DNA from 4 places in the Enterobacter asburiae genome. Region 4 is predicted to be linked to each of the others. Evidence: predicted binding sites of a transcription regulator. Region 4 holds the regulator's gene; each other region holds the start of a gene.
What was found. The regulator PurR, encoded in region 4, represses purine synthesis genes. The targets are predictions, from matches to a motif close to CANGCAAACGTTTGCNTG.
Positions count from the first base shown of each region.

Region 1: glyA (serine hydroxymethyltransferase) is a predicted target of PurR. The motif match lies at 2,554-2,571, and genes of this name have one in related genera.
Region 2: purM (phosphoribosylformylglycinamidine cyclo-ligase) is a predicted target of PurR. The motif match lies at 5,771-5,788, and genes of this name have one in related genera.
Region 3: pyrD (quinone-dependent dihydroorotate dehydrogenase) is a predicted target of PurR. The motif match lies at 3,346-3,363, and genes of this name have one in related genera.

Region 1 is NZ_CP011863.1:2,637,556-2,645,277, reverse strand. Features, by position in the region: gene glrR (two-component system response regulator GlrR) at 1-707, shown strand, start outside; gene glnB (nitrogen regulatory protein P-II) at 773-1,111, shown strand; gene hmpA (NO-inducible flavohemoprotein) at 1,193-2,383, opposite strand; gene glyA (serine hydroxymethyltransferase) at 2,688-3,941, shown strand; gene ACJ69_RS12845 (DoxX family protein) at 3,996-4,418, opposite strand; gene ACJ69_RS12840 (DUF2569 domain-containing protein) at 4,568-5,059, shown strand; gene ACJ69_RS12835 (3-phenylpropionate MFS transporter) at 5,176-6,321, shown strand; gene csiE (stationary phase inducible protein CsiE) at 6,316-7,593, opposite strand; gene ACJ69_RS12825 (DUF1007 family protein) at 7,719-7,722, shown strand, end outside.
Region 2 is NZ_CP011863.1:2,562,042-2,569,763, reverse strand. Features, by position in the region: gene ACJ69_RS12535 (EAL domain-containing protein) at 1-220, shown strand, start outside; gene ppx (exopolyphosphatase) at 225-1,763, opposite strand; gene ppk1 (polyphosphate kinase 1) at 1,767-3,827, opposite strand; gene purN (phosphoribosylglycinamide formyltransferase) at 4,035-4,676, opposite strand; gene purM (phosphoribosylformylglycinamidine cyclo-ligase) at 4,673-5,710, opposite strand; gene ACJ69_RS12510 (6-phospho-beta-glucosidase) at 5,977-7,407, shown strand; gene upp (uracil phosphoribosyltransferase) at 7,634-7,722, shown strand, end outside.
Region 3 is NZ_CP011863.1:691,223-698,944, forward strand. Features, by position in the region: gene ssuC (aliphatic sulfonate ABC transporter permease SsuC) at 1-527, opposite strand, end outside; gene ssuD (FMNH2-dependent alkanesulfonate monooxygenase) at 537-1,682, opposite strand; gene ACJ69_RS03355 (sulfonate ABC transporter substrate-binding protein) at 1,679-2,641, opposite strand; gene ssuE (NADPH-dependent FMN reductase) at 2,634-3,209, opposite strand; gene pyrD (quinone-dependent dihydroorotate dehydrogenase) at 3,458-4,468, shown strand; gene zapC (cell division protein ZapC) at 4,634-5,176, shown strand; gene ACJ69_RS03375 (YcbX family protein) at 5,173-6,282, opposite strand; gene rlmKL (bifunctional 23S rRNA (guanine(2069)-N(7))-methyltransferase RlmK/23S rRNA (guanine(2445)-N(2))-methyltransferase RlmL) at 6,381-7,722, shown strand, end outside.
Region 4 is NZ_CP011863.1:1,021,456-1,029,177, forward strand. Features, by position in the region: gene cfa (cyclopropane fatty acyl phospholipid synthase) at 1-685, opposite strand, end outside; gene punC (purine nucleoside transporter PunC) at 984-2,183, opposite strand; gene punR (DNA-binding transcriptional activator PunR) at 2,298-3,209, shown strand; gene purR (HTH-type transcriptional repressor PurR) at 3,227-4,252, opposite strand; gene cydH (cytochrome bd-I oxidase subunit CydH) at 4,550-4,639, shown strand; gene ACJ69_RS05075 (MFS transporter) at 4,803-5,969, shown strand; gene sodB (superoxide dismutase [Fe]) at 6,008-6,589, opposite strand; gene ACJ69_RS05085 (C40 family peptidase) at 6,712-7,485, opposite strand.

The DNA.
Region 1 (7,722 bases), 1.6 Mb from region 4:
GCGGCGCATTCACCGGCGCGGTTAGCAGTCGGGAGGGGCTGTTCCAGGCCGCGGAAGGCGGCACGCTGTTCCTGGACGAGATTGGCGACATGCCCGCACCGCTGCAGGTTAAACTTCTCCGCGTGTTGCAGGAGCGAAAAGTTCGCCCGCTGGGCAGCAACCGCGATATCGATATTAACGTGCGCATTATTTCCGCCACCCACCGCGACTTGCCAAAAGTGATGGCGCGCAACGAGTTTCGCGAAGATCTCTACTACCGTCTGAACGTGGTGAATCTGAAGATCCCCGCGCTGGCGGAGCGTGCGGAAGACATTCCGCTGCTGGCGAACCATCTTTTGCGCCAGGCGGCCGATCGCCATAAACCATTCGTGCGCGCGTTTTCCACTGATGCGATGAAGCGGCTGATGGCCGCAGGCTGGCCGGGTAACGTGCGCCAGCTGGTGAACGTGATTGAGCAGTGCGTGGCGCTGACCTCCTCACCGGTGATCAGCGATGCGCTGGTGGAGCAGGCGCTGGAAGGGGAAAACACGGCTCTGCCGACGTTTGCGGAAGCGCGGAATCAGTTTGAGCTCAACTATCTGCGCAAGCTATTGCAGATCACCAAAGGCAACGTGACCCACGCGGCGCGCATGGCCGGACGCAACCGCACCGAGTTCTACAAGCTGCTGTCGCGCCACGAGCTGGAAGCAAACGATTTTAAAGAGTAATGCCGTATGGTACTGTGAGCAATCGATTACGAGGCAGCTTACAGGCAAGAGTTTAAGGACCCACCATGAAAAAAATTGATGCGATTATTAAACCTTTCAAACTGGATGACGTGCGTGAAGCGCTGGCGGAAGTCGGCATCACCGGGATGACCGTGACGGAAGTGAAAGGTTTTGGTCGTCAGAAGGGCCACACCGAGCTTTACCGTGGCGCAGAGTACATGGTCGACTTTCTGCCGAAAGTAAAAATTGAAATCGTGGTCAGCGACGATATCGTCGATACCTGCGTGGATACCATTATCCGCACGGCGCAGACGGGCAAAATCGGCGACGGTAAAATCTTCGTCTTTGACGTGGCGCGCGTGATCCGTATCCGTACCGGCGAAGAAGACGACGCTGCGATTTAACAATGCCAACGGTTTTGTATGCCGGGTAAGGCGCAGCCGCCACCCGGCGAAAAAAAGCCCCTCGAACGAGGGGCTTTTTCATTACAGCACCTTATGCGGCCCGAAACATTCGTAGTGAATGTTGTCTTTGTTCACACCGAGCTCCACCAGCTGCTGCGCGGCATACTGCATAAATGCCACCGGCCCGCAGACGTAGAACTGCATGTCCGGCGCGCTAAACGCTCCTTCCATCTGGCTTAAATTCATCAGACCTTCGCTGTCAAACCGCGCGGCCGCGCGGTCTGCATCCGTCGGCAGGCGATACCAGGTGTGCGCGGTAAAGCGCGGCAGGAACGCCCCGAGCGTTTTCACTTCATCCGCAAAGGCGTGCACGTCACCGTTTTCCGCAGCGTGGAACCAGTTGACCTGCGCACCGTGGTTGGCTTTCGCCAGCGTATCGAGCATCGCCAGCATTGGCGTTTGGCCGACGCCCGCAGAGATCAGCGTAACCGGGGTATTCGCTTCAACCGCCATGAAGAAATCGCCCGCCGGCGCGGCCAGATGGACCACGTCGCCCACGTTAGCTTCGTTGTGTAGCCAGTTGGAGACCTGACCGCCGTCCTCACGCTTCACGGCAATGCGGTAGCCTTTGCCATTTGGCTTGCGGGTAAGAGAATACTGGCGGATCTCCTGATGCGGGAAGCCTTCAGGCTTCAGCCACACGCCCAGATACTGGCCTGGCTGGTAATCGGCAACCGGCTGTCCGTCCACCGGCTCAAATTCAAAGCTGGTAATCAGCGCGCTGCGCGGCGTTTTCTCGATGATGCGGAAGGCGCGCGTGCCTTCCCAGCCGCCGTTCTTGCTGGCGTTTTCGCTGTAGATCTGCGCTTCGCGGTTGATAAACACGTTTGCCAGCACGCCGTAGGCTTTACCCCACGCGTCCAGCACCTCCTGGCCCGGGCTGAACATCTCGTCCAGCGTTGCCAGCAGGTGGCCACCCACAATGTTGTACTGCTCGGGCTGGATCTGGAAGCTGGTGTGCTTCTGAGCGATTTTTTCCACCGCGGGCAGCAGCGCAGCCAGGTTTTCAATATTGCTGGCATAGGCCGCGATGGCGTTGAACAGCGCTTCGCGCTGATCGCCGTTACGCTGGTTGCTCATGTTGAAAATTTCTTTGAGCTCCGGGTTATGCGTGAACATGCGATCGTAGAAATGGGCGGTGAGTTTAGGGCCGGTTTCCACCAGCAGGGGAATGGTGGCTTTAACGGTAGCGATGGTTTGGGCGTCGAGCATGAGCGCATCCTTCTGATGTGACTTTAATGATGTATTTTAAATGCATCTTATAAAAAATACCCCTGCGTTGTAAATGGTTCTTTGCAAGATGAAAAATATGCATCACAAACCTGAAAAGAAATCCGCTGGAAATGACGAGAGCTTTATTCCTCAAACCCTTGCGTGGCGCGCAGGAAAACGTTTGCGTAAAATCGTTTGTCAAGACCTGTTATCACAGAACTAATCAGTTATACTGTTGCCCGTCGTCCAACAGGACTGCCTTTTCAGGCCAAAATTTACTTGTTAGCTGAGTCAGGAGATGCGGATGTTAAAGCGTGAAATGAACATTGCCGATTATGATGCCGAACTGTGGCAGGCTATGGAGCAGGAAAAAGTACGTCAGGAAGAGCACATCGAACTGATCGCCTCCGAAAACTACACCAGCCCGCGCGTCATGCAGGCGCAGGGTTCTCAGCTGACTAACAAATATGCTGAAGGTTACCCGGGCAAACGCTACTACGGCGGTTGCGAGTACGTTGATATCGTTGAGCAGCTGGCTATCGACCGTGCGAAAGAACTCTTTGGCGCTGACTACGCGAACGTGCAGCCGCACTCTGGCTCTCAGGCTAACTTCGCGGTCTACACCGCGCTGCTGCAGCCGGGCGATACCGTTCTGGGTATGAACCTGGCGCAGGGCGGCCACCTGACTCACGGCTCCCCGGTTAACTTCTCCGGCAAACTGTACAACATCATCCCTTACGGTATTGATGAGTCCGGTAAAATTGACTACGAAGACATGGCGAAGCAGGCTAAAGAGCACAAACCGAAGATGATCATCGGTGGCTTCTCTGCTTACTCCGGTATCGTTGACTGGGCAAAAATGCGTGAAATCGCGGACAGCATCGGTGCTTACCTGTTTGTCGACATGGCGCACGTTGCGGGCCTGATTGCCGCTGGCGTTTACCCGAACCCGGTTCCACACGCTCACGTTGTGACCACCACCACCCACAAAACCCTGGCGGGTCCACGCGGTGGCCTGATCCTGGCGAAAGGCGGTGACGAAGAGCTGTACAAAAAACTGAACTCCGCTGTATTCCCAAGCGCGCAGGGCGGCCCGCTGATGCACGTTATCGCGGCAAAAGCGGTTGCGCTGAAAGAAGCGATGGAGCCTGAGTTCAAGGTTTATCAGCAGCAGGTTGCTAAGAATGCCAAAGCGATGGTCGAAGTGTTCCTGAACCGTGGCTACAAAGTGGTATCCGGCGGTACTGAAAACCACCTGTTCCTGCTGGATCTGGTTGATAAGAACCTGACCGGTAAAGAAGCTGACGCAGCCCTGGGCCGCGCCAACATCACCGTGAACAAAAACAGCGTGCCAAACGATCCGAAGAGCCCGTTCGTGACCTCCGGTATCCGTATCGGTTCTCCGGCAGTGACTCGCCGCGGCTTCAAAGAAGCGGAAGTGAAAGAGCTGGCTGGCTGGATGTGTGACGTTCTGGACAACATCAATGACGAAGCGGTAATCGAACGCGTCAAAGGTAAAGTTCTGGATATCTGCGCACGCTTCCCGGTATACGCATAATTCCTCTGCCTGGCAGAAATAAAAAAGGCCGCGCTTGCGGCCTTTTTTTATGGCTTAACGCCGGTCGAGGGAAATGGCTCCCGGACCAACAATGGCCAGCAAAATAAAGGCGCCAGCAATACTGACGTTCTTATAGAAGTTAATCATATTCGGCACGACCGCATCACCGGTCATATCCCAGTAATGGTGACCGATAATCGCCGTGCCCAGCGTATAGAATACAAACAGTACCGCGAGAGGACGGGTGAAAAAGCCCAGGACGATCAGGATAGCGGCAGGCACTTCCATCACCACCGCAATAATGGCCGCCAGCATGGGCATCGGCGTACCCAGCGAGGTCATATATTGTACGGTGCCGCTAAACCCCGTCAGTTTTGGATAACCAAAGATAATAAACAGCACGACAAGCGCGATGCGGCCAATCAGCAGCAGCAGATGACGTGACTGACCGAAATCGAAATAACGTAGAGTGTTCATAGCTGGCTCATTTTTCAGGGGACCCAATCTAAAATTAATACACAAATCCAGAGTCTTCCATTCAGCTTTTCTTCATAAATCAGGCGTTCGCGTGATGTTAAATTCAGACTTCGTGTAAAATTGTCTTTTTTCTTTGGCAAGGGAAATTTATGCAGTGCATATCATGTCAGCAAGAAGAGGCAAATAAAGAATCCGGGCTGTGCAATCAGTGTGAGCGTGCAGACGAAAAGAAAATTAACGGGCTGCTTTATCTCCCGGCGGCGGGCCTGGTGATTAACCTCATCATGACGCCCATTGGGGCATGGAATTACTTTGCGGCGGTGTTCCACTTTTCCCAGCCAGGGGGAATTAACCTGTTTGGGGCCGTGGGTATCGCTGTAATGATAATTGATGTGGCACTGACCGCGGCCGCAGGCTGGTATTTCTTTAAAAGAAAGTCGGGTATCCGTAAGATCATCATTCCCTACTATTTAATGGGCGTTGTTTTTATGCTCTATTTTGTGGGCATACCTGCCTGGCTCTTCGACGCAAGGCTGGATACGGCTGATATTCGCAATGCGCTTTCCTCCATAGTTGGCGCATCGATCTGGATCCCCTACTTCCTGGTTTCCAAACGCATTAATCAGGTCTTTGTACGCTAGACGTTTCGCAGGGCCGCTATGGCCCTGTGAAATGTGCGTGTTATTCACTTGTTAATAGTTGCTTGCGCAGGCTTTGATTTAACGCCAGACTATGGCCTCGATTTCGGGAGGGATTCATGGTCTTGCATTCCACGCGCTGGCTGGCGCTAAGTTATTTCACCTATTTCTTTAGCTACGGTATTTTTCTGCCTTTCTGGAGCGTCTGGCTCAAGGGTATCGGCCTGACTCCCGAGACCATCGGTGTCCTGCTGGGGGCCGTGCTGGTGGCGCGTTTCCTCGGCAGCCTGCTGATTGCCCCGCGCGTCAGCGATCCCTCCTTGCTGATCAAGGCCGTGCGCATTCTTGCTCTGCTGACGCTAGTCTTCGTTGCCTGCTTCTGGGTCAGCCACCAGTTTGCCTGGCTGATGGTAGTGATGGTCGGCTTTAACCTGTTCTTCTCACCGCTGGTACCGCTGACGGATGCCCTGGCGAACACCTGGCAAAAGCAGATCACCATGGACTACGGCCGAGTGCGCCTGTGGGGCTCTATTGCCTTTGTGATTGGCTCCGCGCTGGTGGGCAAACTGGTCAGCCTTTACGATTACCGCGCCATTCTCGCCCTGCTAAGTATCGGTATTGCCTCAATGCTGCTGGGCATGCTGCTGCGTCCGTCGGTGATGCCGCAAGGGGAAAGCCGCCATCAGGAGAGCGCAGGCTGGCCCGCCTGGCGGAGCCTGGTGGCCCAGAGCTGGCGTTTTCTGGCCTGTGTCTGTCTGCTTCAGGGGGCGCATGCGGCGTACTATGGGTTCAGCGCCATCTACTGGCAGGGGGCTGGATACTCAGCTTCCGCAGTGGGCTATCTTTGGTCGCTGGGGGTAGTGGCCGAAGTCATTATCTTCGCCCTGAGCAAGAAGCTGTTCCGTCGCTTTGGCGCGCGAGACCTGCTGCTGCTTTCCGCCGTGTGCGGCGTGGCGCGCTGGGGCATTATGGGCTGGACGACCGACCTGCCGTGGCTGATAGTGGCGCAAATCCTTCACTGCGGCACCTTTACCGTGTGTCATCTGGCGGCGATGCGCTATATCGCAGCGCGCGAGGGCGGAGACGTTATTCGCCTGCAGGCCGTCTATTCGGCGGTCGCAATGGGGGGAAGTATCGCGATCATGACGGTCTTTGCGGGGTTCCTCTACCAGCACCTGGGGCATGGCGTCTTCTGGGTGATGGCGCTGGTCGCCTTACCCGCGATCGTTGTTCGCCCTAAAGTGGCCGCTCGCGCGCCGCTATGATTCCAGCATGGCGCGAATATGTTCTTGCTGCTGCGCGTTCAATGTCTCAACGGCATGAATCAGCGGCGGCGAGAACAGCGGCAGGACGGTAGGGTAGGGGGTGATAACCAGCGCGGCCTCGCGCGGTGCCCCCTCTTTCTGGAAGGCCTGCAGCGTCAGATAGCGAATGTTGAGCGGCAGCAGCGTCAGCTCGCGAAGCTGCTGTTCAATCAGGTCCTCGGTGGCTTTATCGTCTCCCGTCAGCAGAATCACCTGTTTTTCGTGCAGATCGGTCTCCTGCATCAGCCAGGCACCGAAAATCACTGCGACAAGACTCATCTCTTCATCAGAAAAACGCAGCCCGAACTCCGCCTCCAGCTCAAACAGCGCTTCCTTCGTGGTGCGTAACAGCCGGGGATAGAGACGATGGATCTCCTCCGGCAGGCTATTGTCGATGCCAATCTCAAACAGCGAGCGGTCCAGCGCCTGAGCAAGATGGATATACAGCTGATCGGTCAGCCCTTGCTCGTCGCTGAAGTTCATTCCGGTCTGCGAGCGAAAACGGGCGACCATGCGCACGATGGCCCGACGCAAGCGCTGATCCTGCTGGTGTTTATCGAGCACCGGATCGGGCGTGCGGAGCATCATAAACAGCAGTGCCAGAAACAGCTGTTCATCCCCGTGCGCTCCCTGCGGAACGCGCCGTTTCCAGTGCCGCACGATCTCCTGGGCCGTAAAATATTCCCCTCTCGACTGGGTCCAGCTGCGCTGAACGTGAGAAAACTGCGGCGTATTCCCGAGCTGGTGCTGAATAAGACAGTATTGCAAATAGAGCTGTAAAAACTGGACGTCGCGGCATTCAAACTGACGCTGCAGCTTGCGGGAGCAGAAGCCGATCAGCGCCCGCAGGTTCGCATCATCGTAAAGCGGCCGCGCAATGCCGTGTTGTTTAAGCGCGGTTTTTAATGCGGGGGTAAACTGGTGTGAGACAAACTGCGGGCAAAGCCGCAGCGCCCGGCGCAGCCAGTGCAGCAGGCATAAACGCTGATTCAGGGATGTGCCTTCAATCCGGTAGCTGCCGTCGTGGTGCGTAACGATGTCCAGCCGGTGATAGCGCTGGATTTCATCGCGCGTCTCGGCTATATCTTGCCGTGCCATCGCGTCGTCAACCCCGTTGACAGCAATTATGCTCTGTGCGGTGACGGCAGCATCGGGCAGGTAAAGCATCAAGAGCACCTGGCAGCGGCGCTGCGAACTGGAAAGCACAGATGGAATTTCAAGCGTCGTCATCATCTGTCGGGTATCCAGTGTGAATGTTTGATAAGAATAGCTAAAGGATGAGCGCTGAAAAGCGCGCCGGCAGGCCTTTCACTCAGGATTGCTGGGGAACATCACAGAATTTTTGACGTGAGGAATTGATGC
Region 2 (7,722 bases), 1.5 Mb from region 4:
CAATATCGTCAACAACAGCCTGGATTATCAGATTGTGGCGTCTATCTGCCATCTGGCGCGCATGAAGAAGATGCTGGTGGTGGCCGAGTATGTCGAAAGCGAAGAGATACGTAGCGCGGTTCACGCGCTAGGCATCGATTATGTGCAGGGTTATCTGATTGGCAGACCGGCACCGCTTGAGTCACTGCTGGAAGCAGAGGCGTCCACCGCGGACGCCTGAGCCGTTACGCGGCGACGTCGGCGCTCTCTTCTTCAATTTTGAGCAGCCAGCCGGTGACCGCTTCCCAGTACTGTTGCTCTTTTTCCAGATCCAGCAGGACCAGCGCGTTCTGGCTAAACCAGTCGTGCGGGAAGCTCAGCGTCCAGTGATGGTCGTCTGTTTTCAGTTTTAACGTTGGGGGCGTCGTTGTCGCCTGACGCTGGTTATTGAGCAGCACGCCCAGACGCAGCAGCTGAATAAGCGGCAGGAACTGTTTTTTCTTGAACAGCGTAAAGCGCGGCAGGTCGTCGAGCTTGATGGCTTTGCGGTGATAACGCACCAGGGTCGCCATCATGGTTTGCTGCTCCTGGTTGAAGCCAGGCAGATCGCTGTTTTGCAGAATATAGGCCGAATGGCGGTGCATCCCGCTGTGGTTTATGTTCAGCCCCACCTCGTGCAGCATCGCGGCCCATTTCAACAGCGCGGCAAGCTGCGGGTGCGCGAGCTTCGGATTCTGCTCCTGCCACTGTTCGTACATCTGCACCGTGGTGTCCAGCACGCGCTTCGCCTGTTCACGGTCAATGTTGTACTGGTTGGCCAGGCTTTGCGCGGTGCGGCTGCGAATATCCTGATGGCGGAAATGGCCTTCCATCTCATACAGCACGCCTTCACGCAGCGCGCCGTCCGACAGACGCAGCTCTTTTATGGCGAGGGCATCAAATACGCCGCAGAGAATAGCCAGCCCCGGCACGAATACCGCTTTACGCTCGTCGGAAAGACCCGGCAGGCTCAGGGCGTCAAAGCTTTTATGCTTCAGCACTTCTTCGGTCAGCAACGTCAGGCGTTCGGGTGTAATAAATCCGTCTTTTTCACCCATCGCCAGCAGCACTTCATGCGCCGCCTTGATGGTGCCCGACGCGCCCAGCGCCACGTTCCAGCCCTGAATACGGTACTGCCAGGCCAGATTTTCCAGCTTCTGGACAGCCGCCATACGCGCGCGCTGGAAGTTCTCGCGGGTGATGGTGCCGCCCGGGAAATACATCTGTGCGAAGCTGACGCAGCCCATACGGCGGCTTTCCACCAGGCGCGGCTCAAAGTCTTCGCCGATCACCAGCTCCGTTGAGCCACCGCCGATATCGATAACCAGCTTGCGTCCTTTTTCCGGCTGGGTGTGCTCAACGCCCATGAAAATCAGACGCGCTTCCTCGTTGCCGGAGATGATCTCAATCGGGTAGGGGATCACTTTTTCGGCCCGCTTGAGAAACTCCGGGGCGTTCAGGGCCTGGCGCAGGGTGTGAGTGCCCACGATGCACACGCTGGAGGGCGAGAAGCCCTGCAGGCGTTCAGCAAACAGCGACAGGCAGTTTAACCCGCGCTCCATCGCCTCTTCGCTGAGCATGCTGCGTTCATCAAGACCATCCGCCAGGTGTACGCGCTGCTTCAGACGACCGATGATCTGCAGCGCGCCATCCACCTCACGGGCGATGACCATGTGGAAACTGTTAGAGCCAAGGTCGACCGCGGCGAATTCCTGCGGGCGTGGGGTCTTATCATTTATCGGCATAGGTTAATCGGGTTGCTCGAGTGATTTGATATAGTCGTAAATCGCCAGTTGCGACCGCACTTTGCGGCGGTTGCCGCGCGGCACATAGCGGTTACTGAGTTCTTTGTCGATATAGCGTGCTTTCACGGTATCGCTGAACAGAATCTCGATGATGTCGAGGATCTGCTGCTTCAGACGCGGATCCAGCAGCGGTGCCGCGACTTCAATACGATAGTCAATATTGCGCGTCATCCAGTCTGCCGAAGAGAGATAGACCTGTTTATCACCCGCATTATCAAAAATATAGATCCGATCGTGTTCCAGGTAACGGTCAACAATGCTGATTACGCGAATATTGTCGCTGATGCCTTCCAGTTCCGGGATCAGCGAGCACATGCCGCGGATTAGCAGGTTAACCGGCACGCCGGAGCTGGATGCCGCGTACAGCCTGTCCACCAGCCCTTTGTCGACCAGGTTGTTAAGCTTCAGCGTGATGCCGGACGACAGCCCTTTCTGGGCATTGGCGATCTCTTTATCGATCATATCGTACAGCAGGCGGCGCGAGTTCTGCGGTGAGACCAGCAGATAGTCAAAGCTCACCGGACGGTACGGGTTTTCGATAAAGTTAAAGACCCGGCGCACTTCGTTAGTGATGCGGGCGTCGGCGGTTAAGAGCGAGTAGTCGGTATAAATTCGCGCCGTTTTCTCGTTAAAGTTCCCGGTACCGATGTGGGCATAACGCACCACATCGTCGCCCTCTTTGCGGGAGATGAGGAACAGCTTGGCGTGAATTTTTAGCCCCGGCGCGGAGAAGATGACGTGCACACCGGCTTCCGTCAGACGGCGCGCCCAGTGAATGTTGGCCTCTTCGTCGAAGCGTGCCTGCAGCTCAACCACCACGGTGACTTTTTTGGCGTTGTGCGCCGCATGGATCATCGCGTCGATGATGCGGGAATCTTTTGCCACGCGGTAGATGTTGATTTTGATCGCCAGCACGCTCGGATCGAACGAGGCCTGACGCAGCAGTTCGAGCACGTGCTCAAACGTGTGATACGGATAGTAAAGCAGCACGTCGCGTTCGCGAATGGCGTCAAATCCGTTGCGGAATTTATCGAACCACAGATGGCGCAGGCGCGGCAGCGGCTTGTTCACCAGATTGGCTTTGCCGACGTTCGGGAAGCCAATAAAGTCTTTAAAGTTGTGATAACGACCGCCCGGCACGATGGAGTCATAGCGCGAAATGGTCAGTTTATCGCGCAGCATCTCCACCATGGCGTCCGGCATATCGCGCTGATAGACAAAGCGCACCGGCTCGGCCGTCAGGCGCTGTTTTAGGCTGGAGGACATCAGCTCCATCAGGCTGGCTTCCATCTCGTGCACCAGGTCATATTCGGCGTCACGGGTCATCTTCATCGAATAGGCATTTAACGCATCGTAATCGAAGAATCCTTTGAAGATGTCGTCCAGACAGTAGCGCAGGATGTTATCCAGCAGGATCATCGGCTTGCGTCTGCGCGGGGTTTCCGGCGGCAGGTTCACAAAGCGCGGCACCTTGTCGGACGGGATCTCCAGCAGCGCGTAACGGATGGAATCACCGCGAATAATTTCCACCGCCAGGTAGGTGTAGTCATCTTTCAGGAACTGAACCAGATCGGTTTCGCGGTTGATCAGAATCGGGGTAATGTGCTGGCGCAGGTAGTGTTTGAAGTAGTGGCGCAGCCAGTTTTGTTGGTTAACGGAAAGCTGGCGTTCGTTAATCAGGAAGATTTGATTGCGCGCCATCTCCAGCAGCAGTTCGTTATACAGGCCGTCAAATTCCTGATCGGCTTTCAGCACGCGGGACTGGATTTTGCCCAGCAGATGCCGCGAGTGCGAGTTTAAGCCCTGTTCTTCGCTGATGATGATGCGTCTTTTCAGCTCGGCAAAGCGAACCTTGTAGAACTCATCCAGGTTGTTGGAATAAATGCCCAAAAAACGCATGCGCTCGATCAGCGGGTTACTTTTGTCTGCCGCTTCCTGGAGTACACGTTCGTTAAATGCTAACCAGCTTAGCTCTTTCTCGATATATAACTTTTCCTGACCCATTACAGCTCACACTCCAGTTCAATCACAGGACGTGGTAAATCCGTCTCGTCCTTATTATGGCGAGCATTTCCACGATATGTCCAACAGTGCCAGAAAAGTATGACAGTTATTTTTTTTGTTGGGGATTTTAGAAGGTTGGAGAAGGGAATATCGGGTAATGCAATGTACAGGTCGGGTAAGCGCAGCAGCGCCACCCGACATAACAAACTACTCTTCCGCCGCATAACCCTGCGGGGGTAACTTCACGCCGTCCAGCCAGGCTGCGCCGTCGCGCATCTCGAGACGCCCGTCGACAAACCAGCTGACCACCAGCGGGTAAATGGCGTGTTCCTGGGTCTGCACGCGTTCGGTCACGTCTTCTTCGCTGTCGCCGTCAAAGACCGGAACTTTCGCCTGCAGGATCACCGGGCCGCCGTCCAGCTCGTCGGTAACGAAATGCACGGAGGTGCCGTGCTCCTCATCGCCGTTTTCCAGAACCTGACGATGAGTGTGCAGGCCGGGATATTTTGGCAGCAGGGAAGGGTGGATATTCAGCAGACGACCAGCAAAGTGTTCGACGAAGGACGGGCTCAGAATACGCATATAACCCGCCAGCACGACCACGTCCGGCGCGTAGGCATCAATCTCATGCACCAGCTCGCGGTCGAAGGCTTCACGCCCGGCGAACTGGCTGGCTTCCAGCGCGTGTGCGGGAATGTTCGCTTCCCGCGCGCGCTCAAGGCCGAACGCGTCGGCCTTGTTGCTGAAAACTGCCCGAATGGTGCCATTGATTTTCTTCTGTTTGCAGGCGTCTATGATGGCCTGCAAATTGCTTCCGTTGCCGGAAATGAGCACCACGATGTTTTTCATTCAATGACCACACGCTGTTCGGAATCGGAAGCTTTAATCGTACCGATTTTCCACGCGTTTTCACCTTTTTCAGTCAGCAGCTTAACCGCTTTATCCGCTTCGCTTGCCGGCAGGGCGATAACCATGCCCACGCCGCAGTTAAAGGTGCGGTACATTTCGTGAGAGCTTACGTTGCCCGCGGTCTGCAGCCAGTTAAACACGGCTGGCCACTGCCATGACGATTCGTCGATCACCGCCTGGGTGTTGTCCGGCAGGACGCGCGGAATGTTTTCCCAGAAGCCGCCGCCGGTCAGGTGAGCGATAGCGTGAACATCGACGTTCTCGATAAGCTCAAGCACGTTTTTCACGTAGATGCGGGTCGGCGCCAGCAGATGGTCAGCCAGCGGTTTACCGTCGAGTTCGGTCGTCAGCGGGTCACAGCCGCTCACTTCGAGGATTTTACGCACCAGGGAGTAGCCGTTGGAGTGCGGGCCGCTGGAAGCCAGCGCGATCAGCACATCGCCATCGGCCACTTTGCTGCCGTCGATAATTTCTGATTTTTCTACTACGCCGACGCAGAAGCCCGCGACGTCATAATCTTCGCCGTGATACATGCCCGGCATTTCCGCGGTTTCACCACCGACCAGCGCACAGCCGGACTGCAGGCAGCCTTCGGCGATACCGTTAATCACGCTGGCTGCGGTATCCACGTCCAGTTTGCCGGTCGCGTAGTAATCGAGGAAGAACAGCGGCTCTGCGCCCTGTACCACCAGGTCATTCACGCACATCGCGACGAGATCGATACCGATCGTGTCGTGACGTTTTAAATCCATCGCCAGGCGCAGTTTAGTGCCTACACCGTCGGTACCCGAGACCAGAACAGGTTCACGATATTTTTGCGGCAGCGCGCACAATGCGCCGAATCCACCCAGACCACCCATCACTTCCGGGCGGCGGGTTTTTTTCACCACACCTTTGATTCGGTCAACCAGCGCATTACCTGCGTCAATATCAACACCGGCATCTTTGTAGCTGAGAGAAGTTTTGTTGGTCACGGCTTAAATCCCCACGCGATTGCATAGCTAGTAAGAAAAATCGGCGCAATTCTAACAGTCCAGGCAAACGTTTGCGAGCCTATTCTGGACGTGGGGATCTTTTTTTCTGTATGCCTCGTGAATGCAGCCAAACTTGACTCTGTTCACGAAAATGAAACCGGTTTCTGAGAACTGCTTGCAACAGCTATGCCCTTTGCACATCATCGAACTGAAACCGGTTTCTGTAATTGTTTTTGCAGAAAATAACGCAGAATGAGGGAAAGCGAATGTCAGGATTTAAAGCAGATTTTCTGTGGGGCGGGGCCGTTGCGGCGCACCAGCTGGAAGGCGGCTGGAAAGAGGGCGGCAAGGGCGTGAGCGTGGCCGATGTGATGACCGCTGGCGCGCACGGCGTGCCGCGTGAAATCACCAACGGCGTGCTGGAGGGGAAAAATTACCCTAACCATGAAGCCATTGATTTCTACCACCGCTATAAAGAAGACATCAAACTCTTTGCCGAGATGGGCTTCAAATGCTTCCGCACCTCTATTGCCTGGACGCGGATCTTCCCGAAAGGCGACGAGCTTGAGCCTAACGAGGCTGGCCTGAAATTCTATGACGATCTGTTCGACGAATGTCTGAAGCACGGCATCGAACCGGTTATCACACTGTCTCACTTCGAAATGCCTTTCCATCTGGTCACGGAATACGGCGGCTGGCGCAACCGTAAGCTGATCGACTTCTTCGTTCGTTTCGCAAAAGTGGTTTTCCAGCGCTACCAGCATAAGGTGAAGTACTGGATGACCTTCAACGAGATCAACAACCAGGCCAACTTCCACGAAGACTTTGCCCCGTTCACCAACTCGGGGCTGAAGTACGCGCCGGGTGAAGACCGCGAGCCGGTGATGTTCCAGGCGGCGCACTATGAGCTGGTGGCCAGCGCCCTGGCGGTGAAGGCGGGGCGGGAGATTAACCCGTCGCTGCAGATCGGCTGCATGATTGCCATGTGTCCTATCTATCCGCTGACCTGCGCGCCGGACGATATGATGATGGCGATGAACGCGATGCACCGCCGCTACTGGTTCACCGACGTGCACGTGCGCGGCAGGTACCCGCAGCATCTGCTCAACTACTTCGAACGTCGCGGCTTCGCGCTGGATATTACCGAAGAAGATAAAGCGGCGCTGGCGCAGGGCTGCGTGGACTACATCGGGTTCAGCTACTATATGTCCTTCGCTACCAAGGCGACGCCGGATAACCCGCAGCTGGATTACGACGAGAGCAAGAGCCTGGTCTCTAACCCGTACGTGCAAAAATCCGACTGGGGCTGGCAGATTGACCCGGTGGGGCTTCGCTACTCCCTCAACTGGTTCTGGGATCACTACCAGCTGCCGCTGTTTATCGTTGAGAACGGCTTTGGCGCGATCGACGTGCAGGAGAGCGACGGCACGGTGAACGACCAGTACCGAATTGACTACCTGGCCGCCCACATTCGCGAGATGAAAAAAGCGGTGGTGGAAGATGGCGTCGACCTGATGGGCTACACCCCGTGGGGCTGTATCGACCTGGTGTCTGCCGGAACGGGCGAAATGAAAAAACGCTACGGCTTTATCTTTGTGGATAAAGACAATGAAGGGAACGGCACGCTGAACCGCAGTAAGAAGAAATCGTTCGGCTGGTATAAGCAGGTGATTGCGAGCAACGGCGATAACCTGTAATTGTCGGGTGGCGCTAACGCTTATCCGACCTACACTACACGTAGGCCCGCCTAAGCGCAGCGCCACCGGGCAGAACCCCGCCCCCAAGCCGGAGTCTCGCTCCGGTTTTTTTGTCTCTAAATCACTTTGCTTGATATACGTCAAGCAACATGGGTATGGCCTAATCCGAAAAAAGCGGTATAATCCCGCGATTTTTTTGCGGACGCCACCTCAGAGGAGAAAGAGAATGAAGATTGTGGAAGTGAAACACCCACTCGTTAAACACAAGTTGGGCCTGATGCGTGAGCATGACATCAGCACGAAGCGTTTTCGCGA
Region 3 (7,722 bases), 330 kb from region 4:
CCCGGCAGGATCACGTGTATAAAGAGAGAAAAACCTGATAAGCCGTAGCTGCGCGCCATCTCGACCAGACCGCGATCGATATTGCGGATGCCGTGCCAGGTGTTGATGTAGATCGGGAACAGTGTGCCCAGCGCCACGAGGAAGATCTTGGCGCTCTCATCAATACCAAACCACAGGATAACCAGCGGGATCAGCGCCAGATGCGGCACGTTGCGCAGCATCTGAATGGAGGTATCCAGCAGCCGCTCGCCCCAGCGGGAAAGGCCGCTGATCAAGCCCAGAACGAGACCGATGCTGCCGCCGATGGAAAACCCAATCACGGCGCGCCAGGAGCTGATCGCCAGATGCTGCCACAGCTCGCCGCTCACGCTCAGCGACCAGAACGCTTCTACGACGCCCTCCGGAGAGGGCAGAATGCGGCTCGACAGCCAGCCGGTGGACGACGCGAGCTGCCAGAGAGCCACAATGCCGACGGGTAAAAACCACGGCGCGGCGCGCAGCAGCCATTTTTGGGAGGTGGCAGACATGGTCACTCCTTAGCTTTGGGCGGCTTTGCGTGGAATAAACTCGTTCGCCACGGCTTCGCCCTGAAGCTGAAGCCGCTGCGGCTGCGGAATTTCCGGAATGGCGACATCCAGATGCGGGAATAACAGCTCGCCCACCTTGTACGCCTCTTCCAGATGCGGATAACCGGAGAGAATAAAGCTGTCGATACCCAGGTCAGCGTATTCATTAATCCGGGCGGCTACGGTCGGTCCGTCGCCGACCAGCGCCGTGCCCGCACCGCCGCGCACCAGGCCAACGCCCGCCCACAGGTTCGGGCTGATCTCCAGGTTCTCGCGCTTGCCGTTGTGCAGGGACGCCATTCGGTGCTGTCCGACGGAGTCGGTTTTGGCAAACGCGGCTTGCGCCTTCGCGATGGTCTCATCGTCCAGGTGGGAAATCAGGCGGTCGGCGGCCTGCCAGGCTTCTTCATTGGTTTCGCGCACAATCACGTGCAGGCGAATGCCGAAGCGCACCTTGCGGCCATGGGCGGCCGCCTTAGCGCGGACCTGGGCAATTTTTTCTTTCACCAGCTCAGGCGGTTCGCCCCAGGTCAGATAGAGATCGACCTGCTCTGCCGCCAGATCCTGGGCCACATCCGACGATCCGCCAAAATAGAGCGGCGGGCGCGGCTGCTGCACCGGCGGGAAGTAGAGTTTCGCGTCGCGAACGTGAATATGCTTGCCTTCGAAGGTGACGGTTTCACCTTCCAGCAGACGTCGCCAGACGCGGGTGAACTCGGCGGAGGCTTCATAGCGCTCGGTATGGTCGAGGAACACCCCGTCGCCCGCCAGCTCCTGCGGATCGCTGCCCGTTACCAGGTTAAACAGGGCGCGGCCGTTGGACAGCCTGTCCAGCGTTGCCGCCTGACGCGCCGCCACGGTGGGGGAGACAACGCTCGGGCGTAACGCCACCAGAAACTTCAGACGCTGAGTGACCGGGATCATCGACGCGGCCACCAGCCAGGCATCTTCACATGAACGTCCGGTCGGGATCAGCACCCCGGTGAAACCGATTCGGTCCGCCGCCTGCGCAATCTGCTGCAGGTAGCCGTGGTCAACCGGGCGCGAGCCCTCTTCTGTACCAAGATAGTGTCCATCACCGTGGGTGGGTAAAAACCAGAAAAGATTCAGACTCATGATTTAGCTCCTTCTTTGCCTGCAGGCTGCCAGATGCGTTCGCGAATAGTGACCTGTTTTGGCACCAGGTGGTTTTGATAGAAGAGGTCAGCCGTTTGTTGCTGAAGCGCGGCGACGTGGGCGTCCACGGGCGTAATGGTGGTCGGCGGACGGTGGTTGAGATAGCTCGCGATCACCGGCTCAGGTAAGCCCATGGTTTTCGCCAGCAGGGCAATGCTCTCCTGACGCTGGGTCTGGGTCAGCGCGTCGGCCTGGGTAAAGGTATCCAGTACGCCCTGAATAAATGCGCCGTTCTTTTCCGCATAAGGACGGGCGGCCAGGTAAAACGAGCCGGTCTGCTTCAGCGTGGTACCGTCTTTCAGCACGCGAACGCCGCCCTGCAGCAATGCGGCGGAGTAGTACGGATCCCAGATGGCCCAGGCATCAACGTTCTTCTGCTGGAACGCGGCGCGGGCGTCGGCAGGCGTCAGGTAAACAGGCTGAATGTCAGTGAACTTGAGCCCGGCTTCTTGCAGGGCACGCAGCAGCAGGTTGTGCGAGCTGGAACCTTTCTGGAAAGCCACTTTATGCCCTTTGAGGTCGGCGACGCTTTTAATGTCGCTGTTTTCAGGCACCAGAATCACTTCGGCCTTCGGTTTGGGCGGCTCAACGCCAACATAGACGAGGTCCGCTCCCGCCGCCTGGGCGAATATCGGCGGAATATCACCCGTGCTGCCCAGATCGATACTGCCGACGTTCAGGGCCTCCAGCATCTGCGGGCCAGCCGGGAACTCCACCCACGAGAATTTGGTGTCCGGGAAGCGTTTTTCCAGAAGCTGATGGCTTTTCGCCAGCACCATGCTGACGCTGCCTTTCTGATAGCCAATGCGTAAACTTTCCGGAGCCGTTTCTGCGGCATGGGCCAGCGAGGTAAGCGCCATCAGACCTGCCAGGCCGATGCGGGTTAACGTTTTAAACATGTGCGACTCCTTGAGGCTGACCAAACGCGGGCGCCTGGATATCCCGGCGGTGCAGGGCATGCCAGAAGGTTTCCAGGGCAGTATCGAGGCGGGTTTGCAGGTTCGGCGTAAAATGAGGTTTATGTTGATAATCGATAACCTGGGAGTCATCTGCGAAAACGCCGTGGAGGATCTCCTGCGCTTTCAGCGCGTTCAGCACCGGCTTCAGGGCATAATCCACGGCCAGTAAATGGGCTACCGTACCGCCCGTTGCCATCGGCAGCACAACTTTGCCGTCCAGGGCGCGCTCCGGAAGCAGATCGAGCAGAGTTTTCAGCGCCCCGGAAAAAGAGGCTTTATAAATAGGTGTTGCCACAATTAAGCCGTCAGCGCCGTTAAGCTGCTCGATCAGCGTTTTAAGCGCAGGGCTGTCGAAACGGGCATAGAGCAGATCTTCAGGTTCGAAGTTATGCAGGTTCCAGTGGCACACTTCCACATCCAGGGCATTGAGTTTTTCGCGGGCATATTCCAGCAGGGCGCTGGAGCGCGAAGGGAATCGTGGACTTCCGGCCAGGGTAATGACGCGCATACTTCCTCCTTATAACCAATTGTTTGCTTTTATCTAACATTCATAACAATTTTCAGGAGTGTGACACCGCGCGGTTATTCCACTAAATGATTTATCTGCAATTAAAATGCGAAAAAGTGCATAAGAAATAGATTGGTAGGTAAACGATTGCGTTTTGCGCCGATTTTTTGCCGCAGGTCAATTCCCTTTCGCGCGTGGATCGCCCATAATCCCCTCCCGGTTTGCACACCGGGAATCCAGGAGAGTTCATGTACTACCCCTTCGTTCGTAAAGCCCTTTTCCAGCTCGACCCTGAGCGCGCTCATGAATTTACATTCCAGCAATTACGTCGTATTACCGGAACGCCGCTGGCCGCTCTGGTGCGTCAGAATGTGCCGGAAAAACCTGTGCAGTGCATGGGTCTGACCTTTAAAAATCCGCTGGGTCTGGCGGCCGGTCTGGACAAAAATGGCGAGTGCATTGATGCCCTGGGCGCGATGGGCTTTGGCTCCATTGAAATCGGCACCGTCACGCCGCGTCCGCAGCCGGGAAATGACAAGCCGCGCCTGTTCCGCCTGGTTGAAGCCGAAGGGCTGATCAACCGCATGGGCTTTAATAACCTCGGTGTTGATCACCTGGTTGAGAACGTAAAAAAAGCCCATTTTGACGGGATATTAGGCATCAATATCGGCAAAAATAAAGACACGCCGGTTGAGCAGGGTAAAGATGACTATCTGATTTGTATGGAAAAAGTCTACGCCTATGCCGGTTATATCGCGGTGAATATTTCTTCACCCAATACCCCGGGTCTGCGTTCCTTACAATATGGCGAAGCGCTGGACGATCTTCTGAGTGCCATTAAAAATAAACAAAATGAACTCCAGACGATCCACCATAAATATGTTCCGGTCGCGGTTAAGATCGCCCCGGATCTTTCTCCTGAAGAATTGATCCAGGTTGCCGACAGTTTGGTTCGCCATAATATTGATGGTGTTATTGCGACCAATACCACCCTCGATCGTTCCCTCGTGCAGGGAATGAAAAACTGTGACGAAGCGGGTGGGTTAAGTGGACGTCCGGTGCAATTAAAAAGCACCGAAATTATTCGCGCCCTGTCTGCGGAATTAAAAGGACGTCTGCCAATTATTGGCGTCGGCGGCATTGACTCAGTGATTGCTGCGCGCGAGAAGATGGCGGCGGGTGCATCACTGGTGCAAATCTATTCCGGCTTTATTTTTAAAGGACCGCCGCTGATTAAAGAAATCGTTACTCATATCTAATCTTTTCTCTTAATCAGACAACCAGGGCTTTATTTCCAGCCCTGGTTGTTTTATATTCCGTCACTGTTGCTTATTTAGTCATTATAGTCTTTTATTAATGGTGTTATAAACGAGGCGGCAAACAGGACATTTTTAGTACAGGACGTTTGGGGACGGGAGAGACACATGCGAATTAAACCTGACGATAACTGGCGCTGGTATTTTTGCGACGAGCATGACCGAATGATGCTCGATTTAGCCAATGGCATGTTGTTTCGTTCTCGTTTTGCCCGCCGAATGTTAACCCCGGATGCATTTTCCCCGTCGGGCTTTTGCGTTGACGATGCGGCCCTTTATTTCTCCTTTGAAGAAAAATGCCGCGATCTGGTGCTCTCTAAAGAGCAGCGTGCCGAGCTGGTATTAAATGCGCTGGTGGCTATCCGCTTCCTGAAACCACAAATGCCAAAAAGCTGGCATTTTCTTGCGCATGGTATGAGCTGGACCCCGGCAACGGGTGACGCGGCCAGCGTCAATCTGAGCGATACCGCAGAAGAGGTGAGCCTGCTGGTGGTTGAGCCAGGCGAAAATGCTGCGCTCTGCCTGCTGGCACAGCCCGGCGTAACCATTGCCGGGCGGACGATGCAGCTTGGCGATGCCATTAAAGTGATGAACGACAGGCTGAAGCCGCAGCTGCGCGTAGATTCCTTCAGCCTTGAACAGGCGGTTTAAGCTTCCAGCTGTACGGACGTTTTCGGTATGCAGCTACAGCACAGAATGGTGCCGTCATTTCCAATTGCCGATTTTTTCAGCGCACTGACCTCTCCATCCACCAGCTTGATGCGGCAGCATCCGCAAATGCCTGCGCGACAGGAATAGGGTACGCGAATACCTGCCTGCTCCAGTTGCTCCAGTAATACCTGCTGGTTGTTGCCACGGATGACGTTGCCCTGCCAGTGAATATCTACCGCAGAGGCGACATTCGTCACAACGTCGACCATTTCTTCTTCCTGACCTGAGCCGTACGCTTTTGCAGGCCCTCGGGCAAGAATTTCTACCTCATCACCGACGCGGATTGCGCCGCTGGAGCGCGGGATCAGGTTCTGGCCGAAATCCACATCGCCGTTGTCCTGCGCGGTGCGGAACGACTGCAGCGTCTTAAGCGGTTCGCCGGAAGGGTGCTTCTGGCCTTTCTCAGGGCTCACCGTGGTGAAAATGCAGCGGCTGCAGGGTTTTACGACATCAAAGATGACGCTACCGATGCGGATCACTTTCCAGGTGTCTTCTTCCCAGGCGTCGGCGCCCGTGACCACCAGGTTCGGACGGAACTGTTCCATCTGAACGCTGGCCTTGCAGCGGCCTTGTAAATCACGCAGCGAGGCTTCGTTAGTCAGCAGGAACGGGAAACCATCGGCGAAGGAGAGAGGAACGGCTTCATGGCGCTTCACGCGACGCGTCAGTTCAGGACCTACCCAGCGCAGCTGCACGTCGCGAGAGAAGAAACCGCTCAGCCAGCGGCTAATCTCATCCGGGGCGATGCGCGCGGTAAAATGATTGCCCCACACTTCCGTTGGCGCATCGACAGGCGCAAAATCAGCAAAGCGAATGACCGCACTGGAACCGTCCGGCGCGGTAAGGTGCAAACCGTCATGAAGCGGGGAAGGGGTAAAGCGAACCATCTGCGGGAACTGGCGTGCGGTAATGAACGTGCCGTCAGGCTCGGTGACCATAAAAATACGATCGAAGGCGAATCCGCTCATGTCGGCCAGCGCGTGAGAGACGCCGATGCCGCGCATGGATTTCACCGGATGGATAAAAAGCCTGGATAACGTCGCCACTGCACACTCCCACAAATGAAAATAAGCCTTCAACTTTATGACATACACGCCATATTAGCTATAATGCGCGACAATTTTCTAAGAGTAAAAGTGACGATATGAATTCTCTGTTTGCCAGTACGGCCCGTGGGCTGGAAGAGCTGTTAAAAACTGAACTGGAAAGCCTGGGTGCACAAGAGTGCCAGGTGGTTCAGGGTGGTGTCCATTTTGAGGGCGACACGCGGCTTATTTACCAGAGCCTGATGTGGAGCCGTCTGGCGTCGCGCATCATGCTGCCGATGAAGGAGTGCAAGGTCTATAGCGACCTGGACCTCTATACCGGCGTACAGATGATCGACTGGACAGAGATCTTTACGCCCAATGCCACCTTTGCGGTGCATTTCAACGGCGTGAACGACGAGATCCGCAACAGCCAGTACGGTGCCCTTCGTGTAAAAGACGCCATTGTGGACTGCTTCACGCGTAAAAATAAGGAACGTCCGAACGTCGATCGCGAAAATCCGGATCTGCGTATTAACGTCTGGTTGAACGGCGACACGGCGAGTATTTCTCTCGATCTGAGCGGCGCAGGCCTGCACCTGCGCGGCTACCGCGATCGTACCGGTATGGCGCCAATTAAAGAAACGCTGGCTGCCGCCATCGTCATGCGCTCCGGCTGGCAGCCGGGCACGCCGCTGCTCGATCCGATGTGTGGTTCCGGTACGTTGCTGATTGAAGCGGCCATGCTGGCAACCGACCGCGCGCCGGGCCTGCATCGCGGCCACTGGGGCTTTAAAGGCTGGGCGCAGCACGACGAAGCGATCTGGAAAGAGGTCAAAGACGACGCGCAGACCCGCGCGCGCAAAGGTCTGGCGGAGTACACCTCCCACTTCTACGGTTCGGACAGCGACCCGCGCGTCATTGAACGCGCGCGCAGCAACGCCCGTCGCGCCGGTATCGGCGAGCTGGTCACCTTCGAGGTGAAAGACGTGGCGAACCTGACTAACCCGCTGCCAAAAGGCCCGTACGGAACCGTGATCAGCAACCCGCCATACGGCGAGCGTCTGGACAGCGAACCGGCGCTGATTGCCCTGCACAGCCTGCTGGGCCGCAATATGAAGGACTACTTCGGCGGCTGGAACCTGTCTCTGTTTAGCGCCTCGCCGGAGCTGCTGAGCTGCCTGCAGCTGCGTGCCGATCGCCAGTTTAAAGCGAAAAACGGCCCGCTGGACTGCGTGCAGAAAAACTACCATCTGGCGGAGAAAGCGGCGGACAGTAAGCCATCCGGCGTGGCGGAAGATTACGCCAACCGCCTGCGCAAGAACCTGAAAAAATATGAGAAGTGGGCGAAGCAGGAAGGGATTGAATGTTACCGCCTTTACGACGCCGACCTGCCGGAGTACAACGTGGCCGTTGACCGCTACGCGGACTGGGTGGTGATTCAGGAATATGCGCCACCGA
Region 4 (7,722 bases):
ACTGTTCGTTCAGGTCACGGTAGTCCTGCAGCCGGATATCCACATCGAGGCCCTGGCAGCGTTCCCGCGCCATTTTTTGCTGTTCCGCTGAAATCGTGACGCCGACGACGCTGACGCCATAGTGCTTCGCCATAAAATACGCCAGCCCGCCCCAGCCGCAGCCGATATCCAGCACGCGCATACCGGGCTGGAGCTGTAGCTTCTCGCTAATCAGACGCAGCTTGGCCTGCTGTGCCTCTTCAAGCGTCGACGCCTCTTTCCAGTAGGCGCAGGAGTATTGCATGAAAGGGTCCAGCATACGGCTGAACAGGTCGTTGCCAAGATCGTAGTGTTCTTTACCTACGATCCACGCGCGCTTTTTACTTTGCAGATTGAACAGTCGGGAAGAGGCGACGCGCAGGGTGTCTTTGAGATTGCGAGGGAGTTGATTTTCAAGACCGGCACGCAGCACGCTGGCGAAAAAGGTGTCCAGACGTTCGCACTCCCACCAGCCGTCCATATAGCTTTCTCCCAGGCCTAACGATCCCTCTCGCAGCACGCGTTTAAAAAAGTCGGGATGTTTAACCTGAGGATCGGATGGCGATGATCCATTGATAGTGATGCCTGCTCGACCTAACAGTTCACTGACGATCCGGGACCAGTTGTCGTCCGGAACGCTGACTTCTTCTATACACGATGAACTCATAGCTTCTCCATCACCCTACTGTGATCAGAACCTTAAAACAGCGTAGACGCTTTTTTTGGTTTGTGAGAAATCTCACGGTAAATACCGCGAGGCTAATATCCGACGTAGAACAGAGGAAGGGAGATAGCCCTTGCCGAAATGCCTTCCATGGTAAAACGGGAGCGCTCCGGCTCCCGTTAACACTTAATATTTATCGTATTTAATCGAACCAAATTTAGTATAGGCCTCAAAATTTGGTGATTCAATAGAAAATTCTTAGCAACCTAATCACTGAAAATTAACATGATTTCCGGCGCGATTATGCATGCGACGTTTCAACCTGAGTGCGGTTAGCCTGCTCACGCTGCGCGGAGGCCTGCATGCGATAGCCCAACACCGCCAGCGCAACGGTCACCAGCATCACGCTGGTGGTGGTCAGGAGCGGCGTGGCAATCAGCGCCGATACCACCAGGCTTGCCAGGAAACACAGCCCCAGCTGCAGGGTGTTCTGCAGCGCGGCGGCGCGGCCTGTCGCCTGCGGGAAGGGACGCAGCGCCTGGGCTACGACAATCGGGTAAATCGCCCCGTTCGCGACGGCCATCACGCAGAATGGGATCAAAATTTCGGCCAGACCGGCACCCGGAATAAAGCCAACGGCCCAGGTCCCGATGACGCTCAGCGCATACAGCACCAGCAGCCACGGCAGCATCTGCTGACCTTCCCACTTTTGAAGCGCCGCGCGGCAGCCGTACCCGCCCACCAGGAACGCGATAGTCTGCGGAACATAGCTCAGGCCGATGGCTGCCGGGCTGTAGCCCATATCGTGCAGAATGAACGGCGAACCGGTGAGCCACGCGAAGAAGCTTGCCGAGCAGGCGGCATAGATCAGGACATTACCGCGATACGCTTTGGTGCTGAGCAGGGAAGTGAAGGTAATCGGCTTCGCGTCAGCATGCGCTTCTTTTTTATGCGCGGGCTTGAGGGCGAACGCCGGCAGCATCAGTACCAGGGTAATGGCAAACAGCGTGGCGAAGATGGCCTGCCAGTCGAAATGCGCGAGGATCCAGCTGCCCAGCAGAGGGGCGAGGGCAGGTGAGAGACCCACAAGCGGCATAATGGTGGCGAAAATACGGTTAGTGCGATTAGCCGGGTAATAGTCGGTGACCAGCGCCTGCCAGGTCACGGCCGCGGCACAGACGCCCACGGCCTGAATAAAACGCAGCACCAGCAGCCAGGTGGCATCGCGTACCCATAACATCCCCAGGCAGCCCACGGCAAAAATGGCCAGGCCCAGCAGCAGCACCGGTTTACGACCAAAGCGATCCGAGAGCGGTCCCCAGAGCAGCTGAGCGAAGGCAAAGCCGGCGAGGAATAAACTCAGGCTGGCGCTGATGGCGGCAGCCGGGGTTTGCAAATCTTCCTGCATGGCGGCAAACGCCGGCAGGTACATATCGGTGGCCAAAAAGCCCAGCACGCTTAAGCCGCCGAGCCAGACTAAAAAACCGTTCCTGGGTTGCATTATTTTATTCTCCTGAGGAGGCAGGTATACATTGGCGCTGAGTGTAGGGAGTGCAAAGCCGCTTGTGAAACACTAATATTTGGCGGGTGCATTCAAAAATTTTGCAGGCAGAAAATGTGGTCAGATTATTCTCTTGAAGTAGTCGATGCTGTTGCGCGTAACGGCAGCTTTAGCGGTGCGGCACTGGAGCTGCACCGCGTTCCTTCGGCAATCAGCTACACGGTGCGTCAGCTGGAGGAGTGGCTAGCGGTTCCGCTGTTTGAACGGCGGCATCGTGATGTGGAATTAACGCCCGCAGGCGCGTGGTTTTTGAAGGAAGGGCGTTCTGTTATCAAAAAAATGCAGATCACCCGCGAACAGTGTCAGCAGATCGCTAACGGCTGGCGGGGACATCTTTCCATCGCCGTGGATAATATCGTTAAGCCGGAACGCACCCGGCAGATGATCGTCGATTTCTATCGTCATTTTTCTGACGTCGAGCTGCGGGTCTCGCAGGAGGTGTTCAACGGCGTCTGGGATGCGCTGGCGGACGGCAGGGCAGAGATGGCGATTGGGGCCACGCAGGCGATCCCGGTTGGGGGACGTTACGCCTTTCGCGATATGGGGATGCTGAGCTGGAAATGCGTGGTGGCAAGCGATCATCCGCTGGCGTCGATGGAAGGGCCGCTCAGCGATGACACGCTGCGCAACTGGCCGTCGCTGGTGCTGGAGGATACGTCCCGTTCGTTGCCCAAGCGTATCACCTGGCTTCTGGACAACCAGCGGCGGGTGGTAGCCCCTGACTGGGAATCGTCGGCGACGTGCCTCAGCGCCGGGCTGTGCGTCGCGATGGTGCCCGTTCATTTTGCGCGTCCGCGCATCGATACCGGAGAGTGGGTTGAGCTGACGCTGGAGAATCCGTTCCCGGATGCGGCCTGCTGCCTCACCTGGCAGCAAAATGACGTCTCGCCTGCGATGGCATGGCTGCTGGATTATCTGGGAGACAGCGAAACGCTGAACCGGGAATGGTTACGGGAGCCAGCATAGCTGGCCCCGTAAAGCGATTAACGACGGTAGTCGCGGAACGGACCATCCGCTACGGAACGGCGTTCGATAAGACGCGGGTGAACTTCAATGGACTGCGACTCTTCACGCTTGTTGACGATTCTGTCCATCAGCATGTTGAAAGCCGTTTCGCCCAGCGAGTCTTTTGGCTGGTGAATGGTGGTCAACGCCGGGGTAAAGAAGCGCGCGTTACGCACGTTGTCATACCCGATCACGGAAATATCCTGCGGTACGCGCAGGCCCAGCTCGTCGGCAGCGCAGAGCGCGCCCATGGCCATGATGTCGCCCCCGCAGAACACGGCGGTCGGACGGTGCGGCTGGGAGACGATCTGCTGCATCGCGCGGTAGCCCGATTCCGGCTCAAAGTCGCCCTGCACAATCCAGTTTTCCGGCACGTTGATCAGCGCTTCTTCCATCGCTTTCATAAAACCGGCCAGACGGCCCGCGCCGGTGTTGCGCTCCAGCGGACCGGGGATCACGCCAATCTCGCGGTGACCGCGTTCGATCAGATAGCGACCGGCCATATAGCCGCCTTCAAAGGCGTTATCGATAACGGAATCGGTGAAATCCGCGCGCGCTTCGCCCCAGTCCATCACCACCATCGGAATATGGCGATACTCTTCCAGCATCGACAGCACGGACTCCGGATACTCGGAACACATCACCAGCAGGCCATCAACGCGCTTTTGCGCCATCATCGACAGGTAGGCACGCTGTTTTTCAATGCTGTTCCACGCGTTGCCCAAAATCAGGGTATAGCCTTTCTGGAAGCAGTTCTTTTCAACCGCTTCAATGATCTCGGCAAAATAGGCCGCTTCACTGCTGGTCGCCAGCAATCCAATGGACTTGGTGTGATTAACCTTGAGGCTACGCGCAACCGCACTTGGCGAATAGTGCAGCTCTTTGATCGCTGCCCAGACGGCGTTGCGCGTCTCTTCCGCCACAAAGCGGGTTTTGTTAATTACATGTGATACGGTTGTAGTGGAAACGTTTGCGCGTTTTGCTACGTCTTTAATTGTTGCCATTAAATGTCACTCCAGACCATATCCTAAGCTCCTGAAAAACCTGAAGGTAAACGTTTGCCTTCTCTCACCCTTATCTCGCAATGTTGAATTGCGGCACGCCGGGAAAACGACACGGGACGTCAGGAGGGGGTCAATGGCCGGTACGCTAATAAATTTAGCGTGGAATTTTGTCCTATCTTGATGAAAAGGGGAAGAGGTAAAGTGGTTATCAGTATAAATCCAGGAAGATTTTTGACGTAATCTGTGCAAAAATGAGCAAGCTCACTTTTCGTGTGGGGATTAAAAGGAGAAAAATTGATGAGTTCCGATCTTAAGTTTTCGCTGTTCACCACCGTTGTTGTGCTGGCTCTGATTGTTGCGGCCGGTCTGACGGCTGCGCTGCACTGATTTACGCGGAGGGAGAGCCTTCTCCCTCCCGACTCCCCGGATTGTTACTTCTCTGGCAAAAATCTTTTGCCATTTTGTTAACTTCTCATTTTTTGTGATTGATGTCATGCTTTCCGCTTCTTTGTTCTGTGTCACCACATGACACGGCATCCGGAGTTGACGCATGAAAATCAATTTTCCCCTGCTGGCCCTGGCGATTGGCGCTTTTGGGATTGGCACCACTGAATTCTCCCCGATGGGGTTACTGCCTGTTATTGCCCGGGGCGTAGATGTCTCTATCCCTGCGGCAGGGATGTTAATCAGCGCCTACGCTATCGGCGTGATGGTCGGGGCGCCGTTGATGACGCTTTTGCTTTCTCATCGCGCGCGCCGCAATGCGCTGATATTCCTGATGGCGATTTTCACCCTGGGCAACGTGCTTTCGGCCATTGCGCCGGACTACACCACATTGATGCTGTCACGCATTCTGACCAGCCTTAACCACGGCGCGTTCTTTGGGCTGGGGTCGGTCGTTGCTGCCAGCGTGGTGCCAAAACACAAGCAGGCGAGCGCCGTGGCAACCATGTTCATGGGGCTAACAATTGCCAATATCGGCGGGGTGCCTGCGGCAACCTGGCTGGGGGAAGCGATCGGCTGGCGTATGTCCTTCCTGGCGACTGCCGGGCTTGGCGTGGTTGCAATGGTGGCGCTGTTCTTCTCCTTGCCGAAAGGCAGCGCGGGGGAACGTCCTGACGTGCGCAGAGAACTGTCGGTGCTAATGCGCCCGCAGGTGCTCTCCGCGCTGCTCACCACCGTGCTGGGGGCAGGGGCGATGTTTACCCTCTACACCTATATTTCACCGGTATTGCATGACATCACGCACGCAACGCCTCTCTTTGTCACCGCGATGCTGGTGCTGATTGGCGTGGGCTTCTCGATTGGCAACTATCTCGGCGGGAAATTTGCCGACCGTTCCGTGAGCGGGACGCTGAAGGGTTTCTTAACCCTGCTGATTGTCATCATGGTTGCCATTCCGTGGCTTGCGCGTAATGAGTTTGGGGCCGCGATTGCGATGGTCGTCTGGGGAGCCGCCACCTTTGCCGTGGTGCCGCCGCTGCAGATGCGCGTAATGCGTGTCGCGCATGAGGCACCGGGACTTTCATCTTCCGTGAATATCGGTGCGTTTAACCTGGGTAATGCCCTGGGCGCCGCGGCCGGTGGAGCCGTGATTTCAGGTGGTCTGGGATACAGCTTTGTGCCGGTGATGGGGGCGATTATTGCCGCGCTCGGCCTGCTGCTGGTGATGATGTCGGGTCGTAAACAGCCTGAAGCAGCCTGCGCTGCGGAATAAACCAAAAACGCAGAAGGGCGAACCCTTCTGCGTGTCTCTTACGCGGCGAAGTTCTTCGCGACAAAGTCCCAGTTAACCAGTGCCCAGAAGTGCTCCAGGTAGTTCGGACGCGCGTTGCGGTAGTCAATGTAGTATGCGTGTTCCCACACGTCCACGGTCATCAGCGGCTTCGCGCTGGTGGTCAGCGGGGTACCCGCGTTAGAGGTGGACACGATAGCCAGTTTGCCATCCGCCTCTTTAACCAGCCACGTCCAGCCAGAACCGAAGTTCTTGATGGCTGCATCGGTAAATTTCGCTTTGAAATCCGCGAAGCTGCCAAATGCGGCGTTGATTGCGGTAGCCAGTTCACCGGCAGGTTCACCGCCGGCATTCGGCGCCAGGCAGTGCCAGTAGAAGGTGTGGTTCCACACCTGAGCCGCGTTGTTAAATACGCCACCCTCTGAGCTGCGGACGATCTCTTCCAGCGTTTTGCCTTCAAAATCGGTGCCCTTGATCAGATTGTTCAGGTTGGTGACGTACGTCTGGTGATGCTTGCCGTAATGATATTCCAGGGTTTCCGCAGAAATGTGCGGTGCCAGGGCGTCTTTTGCATACGGTAGTGCAGGTAATTCGAACGACATTGCTTCTCTCCTTATTGTATTTTGTGTTGCCAATAACCACACAGACAACATGGACAGGATAGCAAATTGAAAGGGTATGCAAAAGAGGAACTTACCCTGCCACGGATGTGGCAAGGCAGGGGTTAGCGAATGGTTTTCGGCGTCATCACGCGACGCGCGCCGACGTAGTGGCGTACCCAGTAGTCTTCACTGAGAGAGGTGATCTGAATATCCTGGCCGCTACGCGGTGACTGGATGAATTTCCCATTGCCGACATACACGCCGACGTGGTCAGCCGTGCCGCGACCCTGAGTGCGGAAGAACACCAGATCGCCGTTTTCCAGCTCACCGCGGTCAACCGGTGAGGCATCGCGCAGGTGGTACATCTCATTGGCGGTACGAGGAATGCGGAATTTGACCAGATCTTTATAGGCGTAATAGACGAGGCCGCTGCAGTCAAAACCGGTACGCGGCGAGCTGCCACCCCAGTGATAAGGTTTGCCAATCTGCCCCATCAGTTTGTTCATCGCGGTTTTTTGCGCTTTCTGTACACGCACTTTATGCACTTCCGCTATTTTCGTGACCTTCGTGCATTTCGCCTTGTGGCCTTTACGCGTGATGCATTTTTCAGTAACGAGGTTAGCGGCGGTTTGCGAAGCTTTACTTTTGGAGGAGTGTGCAGTGCGGGAAGGTTTTGTTTTCGTCTTGCTAGAAGCGGTCTGTTTCGTCTGAGCCGGTGTTTTTTTCTTGTCGTTCTTAGCGGTGGTTTTTTTCTTACGTTCTGTGGCTTTCACCAGATGGTTTTTTTGTACAGCAGAATGCCGCGCCTGCTGAGAGGCGTTTGCCACTGGCGTGAAAGTGAGTGAAGTAAACAGTAAAGCACAGAGCGTGATCGAGATTTTATTTATCCGCGCCACTGGGCAGTCCCCTGATAAATGCAGGTCATCAATAATACCCGCGTGTGATTTACAAAGCCCGTCGATTCTAATCTATAAAAACCCAGAAAGTTAATAGCATTTTTCAATCTACAATCCTGTTTCGTTAGCAAGTGCAAAAAAATTCATCGTTCTGTCGCACATTTGCCCACTCCCTAAGCAAAACCCAGACCGTCGCAGGGGTAAACACCATTTGCAATGCAACTTTTCGTGACTCGG